Hoeflea sp. 108: one gene and its partner. The protein of the gene in region 1 interacts with the protein of each later gene in a pairwise test. Links are inferred from orthologs where the notes say so. Each region holds a gene or a part of one and is shown on either strand. Other genes may lie near its edges.

Evidence for each region.
Region 2: the proteins of clpS (region 1) and dps interact in binary tests that used the Escherichia coli proteins (3 or more experiments, as listed by UniProt). The link is inferred for Hoeflea sp. 108 from one-to-one orthologs.

What each region holds. Positions count from the first base shown.
Region 1 is NZ_KB890024.1:2,628,574-2,631,465, forward strand. Bases 67-2,892 are described here. They hold clpS (ATP-dependent Clp protease adapter ClpS), read right to left. Parts: upstream 1,732-2,892; coding sequence 1,402-1,731; downstream 67-1,401. Other genes in these bases: clpA (ATP-dependent Clp protease ATP-binding subunit ClpA), read right to left, coding at 67-1,393; B015_RS0112925 (phasin family protein), read right to left, coding at 1,994-2,323; B015_RS0112930 (D-alanyl-D-alanine carboxypeptidase), read left to right, coding at 2,626-2,892. In the rest of the region: more of clpA, read right to left, coding at 1-66. UniProt on the Escherichia coli protein: Involved in the modulation of the specificity of the ClpAP-mediated ATP-dependent protein degradation.
Region 2 is NZ_KB890024.1:3,967,399-3,970,208, reverse strand. The notes cover bases 36-2,779. They hold dps (DNA starvation/stationary phase protection protein Dps), read right to left. Parts: upstream 1,780-2,779; coding sequence 1,291-1,779; downstream 36-1,290. Other genes in these bases: B015_RS0119640 (serine hydrolase domain-containing protein), read left to right, coding at 2,545-2,779; B015_RS0119645 (helix-turn-helix domain-containing protein), read right to left, coding at 1,901-2,416; xdhC (xanthine dehydrogenase accessory protein XdhC), read left to right, coding at 385-1,278; xdhB (xanthine dehydrogenase molybdopterin binding subunit), read left to right, coding at 36-388. Also shown: more of xdhB, read left to right, coding at 1-35; more of B015_RS0119640, read left to right, coding at 2,780-2,810.

The sequences.
Region 1 (2,892 bases):
CTGCAAGCACCTTCTCGTCGTCGGCCGAGACCGTCTTTGGCGGGATGCGCGCCATGGTCGCGATCGTCGCCTCGATCTCCTTGATGCCGATGGTCTTCTTGCGCTTGCCTTCCGGCAGGAGCATCTGCGACGCACCGGTCTCGTCGATCACATCGATCGCCTTGTCGGGCAGCTTGCGGTCGTTGATGTAACGCGCCGAGAGCTCCACCGCGGCCTTAATCGCCTCGTTGGTGAACTTCACCTTGTGGAAGTCCTCATAATAGGGCTTGAGGCCCTTCATGATCTCGATGGCGTCGTCGACCGTCGGCTCGTTGACGTCGATCTTCTGGAAGCGCCGGACGAGCGCCCGGTCCTTCTCGAAGAACTGGCGGAACTCCTTGTAGGTGGTCGAACCGATGCAGCGGATGGCACCCGACGACAGCGCCGGCTTGAGCAGGTTGGAAGCATCCATCGCGCCGCCCGACGTCGCACCCGCACCGATGACGGTGTGGATCTCGTCGATGAACAGCACCGCGCCCGGATACTCTTCGAGTTCCTTGACGACCTGCTTCAGGCGCTCTTCGAAATCACCACGGTAACGCGTGCCAGCCAGCAGCGTGCCCATGTCGAGCGCGAAGATGGTGGCATCCTCGAGCACCTCGGGAACGTCGCCTTCGACGATGCGCTTGGCGAGACCCTCGGCGATCGCCGTCTTGCCCACCCCCGGATCGCCGACATAGAGCGGATTGTTCTTGGACCTGCGGCACAGCACCTGGATGGTGCGGTTGATTTCCGACTCGCGGCCGATCAGCGGATCGATCTTGCCGGCGCGCGCCTTGGCGTTGAGGTTGACGCAATAGGCCGTCAGCGCGTCCTGCTGCTTCTTGCCCTTGCCGGTCTCTTCGCCCGTTTCGTTGTTCGTGCCGTGCTGTTCCTCGTCGGTGCCGCGCGGCGTGCGCCCCTCTGTGGCGCCAGGACGCTTGGCGATGCCGTGCGAGATGTAGTTGACCGCGTCGTAACGGGTCATCTGCTGTTCCTGCAGGAAGTAGGCCGCATGGCTTTCGCGCTCGGCGAAGATGGCGACGAGCACGTTGGCGCCCGACACTTCCTCGCGCCCAGACGACTGCACGTGGATGACGGCGCGCTGGATGACGCGCTGGAATCCGGCAGTTGGCTTGGAATCCTCGTCGTAACCGGTGACGAGATTGTCGAGCTCGGTGTCGATATAGGTGAGTACGGTCTGCTTGAGTTCGTCGAGATCGACATTGCAGGCGCGCATGACGGCGGCCGCTTCGTTGTCGTCGATCAGCGCGAGCAGCAGGTGTTCGAGCGTTGCATATTCGTGGTGGCGCTCATTGGCGAGCGTCAGCGCCTGGTGCAGCGCCTTTTCGAGGCCTTGGGAGAAAGCCGGCATTCAATACCTCACTTCTTCTCCATCACGCATTGCAGCGGATGCTGGTTCTGTCTTGCGAAATCCATGACCTGGGACACTTTGGTCTCGGCCACTTCGAATGTGTAGACCCCGCACTCGCCGACGCCGTGATTGTGGACGTGCAGCATGATGCGGGTGGCGGCCTCCCTGTCCTTCTGGAAGAAGCGTTCGAGCACATGCACGACGAATTCCATCGGGGTGTAGTCGTCGTTGAGGATGAGCACGCGATAGAGACTTGGCCGTTTGGTCTTGGTCTTCGTGCGGGTGATGACCGCTGTGCCCCGGCCAGTGCCGTTGCCTCCCTCGTCACCGTTCTGCATGCGCGCGCTGTCCAAGCCGATCGTCAATCTGGTCCTGCCCTTCGTCAATTCCGACACACCTCGTCATGTAGGTGTCATCGCCGAGATTTTAAGCCCTTCTAACGTGCTGACAATATGGCCGTCGGCCAAGCCGCATCGATTTGCCTGAAACGTGAAGCTCTCAGCCGATTTCGAAACAAAAAAACCCGGCTGCGCGGGCGCAACCGGGTTTCATTTTGACGGATCCAGCGGATCCGCCTATTCCGAATCTGCTGTCAGGCGATCACTTCGCCTTGGCGACGAGCGACTCAAACGGCTTGTAAGCTTCCTTGGCGAGTTCGGCATAGAGATCGCCGAGCTTGGTCGCCTCGGCGACGAAGCCTTCATATGCCTGCTTGGCATAGTCGGCCTGGATCTCGACGGCCTTCTCGAACGACTTGACGCCGAGGAGCTTTTCGAAGGTGGCCGCACCGGCCTCGAAGCTCTTCTTGGTGTAGTCGGTCGCTTCAGTGGCGATGGCCTGGGCGCCCTTCGAGAGCGAGGCAAAGCTCTTCAGGCCGTTGTCGACGAATTCCTTGCCGTGCTTGCTGAAATCTTCATAGGTCTGGGTCATCGCTGCATCCTTTTCGGGTTGGGCGGGTACGCTATGCGATTGTGCGATGCAGCCTAGATATTGTGCAGCGCACAAATTGTCAACTGACCCAGCGGAACACATTTCCACAGTCGCTGGCTCGCCCTTTTGGCGCCCAACCGAGGGTGCCCTGCGGCATTAACTAAAACTCGAATAAAGCCCGACCGAAAGTGTGAACAAGCCGGTTACCATAAACGGATTGGTAACGCTGTCGCCCTAGTGTGGCTGGATACGGGGCCGGAACCTTTGCCGCCCCAAGCCAACGATAAATCAAGGGTGTAACAGTGCGTCAAATACTGCCGGGCAAAGTCCTCAGGGCGGCTATCTCATTCAAATCCATGGTTGCCTTCACTCTCGCCGCGGCGATTGGCTTGGCAACGGTTGCGCCGACGGCTGCTGCGACGGACGCCCGTTACGCAGCGATTGTCATCGACGCCAACACCGGCAAGGTGCTGCACCAGCAGAACGCCGACTCGCGTCGCTATCCGGCGTCGCTGACCAAGATGATGACGCTGTACATGACCTTCGAGGCCATGGCCAAAGGCAGGATC
Region 2 (2,810 bases), 1.3 Mb from region 1 along the record:
CCGGGCCATCGACATCGGTCAGGTCGAGGGCGGCTTCGTCCAGGGCACCGGCTGGCTGACGACGGAGGAGCTGTGGTGGGATGGCAAGGGCCGGCTGCGCACCCATGCGCCGTCGACCTACAAGATCCCGCTCGCTTCCGACCGGCCCAAGATCTTCAATGTGGCGCTGACCGACTGGTCGGAAGCCTACGAGCCGACGATCCATCGCTCGAAGGCCGTCGGCGAGCCGCCGCTGCCGCTTGGCATCGCGGTGCTTCAGTCGCTGTCCGATGCTGTCGCCAGTGTCGCCGACCACAAGATCAGTCCGCGTCTGGACGCGCCGGCGACGCCGGAGCGGGTGCTGATGGCGATCGAACGCCTCCGGGCCGAGGCGGCCCAGGTCAAGTGAGCAAGACCGCCAAGAGCCTGCGGGCATTCCTCAAGACAGCGCCTTCGGCGGCGCTGGTCGAGGTGACCGAGGCCAAGGGCTCTACCCCACGCGAAAAGGGCGCGTGGATGCTGGTGTCACCGGAGCGCATCTTCGGCACCATCGGAGGCGGCCAGCTCGAATACATGGCCATCGACACCGCACGCGCGATGCTCAATGGCAATTCCAAGCGCAGCGCCGTGATGGAGCACGTGACCGGCGATCCGATCCCGGCGCGCTATCTGGAACCGCCGCATGAGGGCGACAAGGGCGTCACGCTCGACATTCCGCTCGGGCCTGAGATTGGCCAGTGCTGCGGCGGCCGCGTCGAAGTGGCCGTTCGCCATGTCGACGAGGCGATTGCCGCCGATCTGATGGCTTCGGCCGAGATGTCGGACGCTGCCCTGCCGCATGTGCTGGTGTTCGGCGGTGGCCATGTCGGCCATGCGCTGGCCTCGGCCTTCGCATTGCTGCCGTTGAACGTGGTGGTGGTCGAAACCCGCGCCGATGCGCTCGACGGCATGCCCGCGGGTATCGACACCAGGCTGACGCCGATGCCGGAGGAAATGGTGCGCGAGGCGCCGTCAGGATCTGCCTTCGTCGTCTTGACCCACGACCACGCGCTCGACTTCCTGATCGTTGCCGAGGCGCTGAAGCGCGACGACACCGGTTATGTCGGCATGATCGGCTCCAAGACCAAGAAGGCGACGTTCAGGAGCTGGTTCCTCAAGACCGCCGGCGGCAGCGAGGAGCAGTTCGCCCGGCTCGTCTGCCCGATCGGCGGCGAGGCGGTGAAAGACAAGCGCCCCGCCGTGATTGCTGCACTCGCCGCAGCCGAGATCATGACCGCGCTTGCGGTCAAGCCGGCCTGACGACCTTCCAGATTATTCGTTTTCCTGGGTGTGGGCTTCAAGGAACCACAGCGACTTGTCGAGCGCGCGCGAATAGGCCGTGAAGATGTCGGCAGTGTCGGCGTCGCCCGCTTCGCCTGCTTCATCGATGGCCGCGCGCGCCGAATGTGCTGCGTCGGCATAACGGTCGATGAGGGCCGCGAGGTGGTCCTTGGTCTTGTAGATGTCGGTGGGGTAGGGCTTCAGCTTGCTGGCCTCGGCCACCACCTGCGAGGTGCCAAGGGCTGTGCCGCCAAGCTGTACGGCGCGCTCGGCGATGGTGTCGACATGGCCGTCGAGTTCGGTGCGGAAGCCGTCGATCATTTCGTGCACGGCGATGAATTGCGGTCCCTTGATGTTCCAGTGCGCCTGCTTGGTCAGCAGCGCCAGATCGATCGCGTCGGCCAGCCTGGCGTTGAGCAGTTCGATCGAAACCTTCTTGGCGTTGGACTTGAGATCGTTGCGCGTGGGGTGGGATATCATCGGCTGCTCCTTGGTCTGGGTGGGTCGGAAAAGACCGGTGGCGCCGCACGGAGGGTCCGGCAGCGTACGCAGGCTACAACAGCCTCATGACAGTTCGGTTCCGGCCTGGCCCAGTCGATTTTCAGCCAGCGGCGGCGTTGCGGGCGACGACTTCCAGATAGGCGGCCTGCAATTCCTGGCGCACCGGCAGCCGCTTCTGCGCTGCTTCCGACAGCGGCACGCCGAGGTGGTCGGTGCGCAACTCCTCCATGAAGCGCTCCCACATTTCGGGGCCGCCCGTTTCAAGAAGCTCGGCGCGGATGCTGAGCTCTTCGCTGACCGGCAGCCATTTGCGGCCCCAGGCGGCAATGGCGGCAAAGACGGGCAGCAACTCGATGGCCATCTCGGTCAGGCTGTAGATTGCCTTTTGCTTGTGGCTGGGGTCGTCAGCCTTGCTGATCAAGCCCTCGGCCACCAGCCGCTTCAGCCGGTCGGCGAGGATGTTGGAGGCGATGCCTTCCTCCGACTGGGTGAGCAACTCGCGGAAATGCCTGCGGTTGCCGAACATCATGTCGCGCAGGACGATCAGGCTCCATTTGTCGCCGACCACCTCAAGGGTGAGGTTGATCGGACAACCCGACCGGTGATGCTCGCTCATGACAGATGCTCCAGAAAACCAGTTGCAATGTAAAATCGGTCGCCCTATCTTGCAACTGATTAGTAAATGCAATCGGTTTTGACCGGCGGTTCGCCGGTGACCTTGTACTGCGCCCCAAGGAGGCGAGGATGAACACGGGAATGGATCGCCGTACGGTGATGAAAGGTGCCGCCCTTTCGGCGCTTCTGGTCCCCACAATGGCATCGGCACAGCAGGAGCAGTCGGACGCGGGCGTGGCGACCGTGACTGCAAAATCAGGGATAACGACGATGACGACGGGCAATTTCTCCGCCGACCGGCTCGAGTGGATGCGCAAGGTGATGGCTGGGCATGTCGAAAGCGGTGATGTGCCCGGACTGGTGTGGGCGGTGAACCGTGGCGGCGAGACCCATAT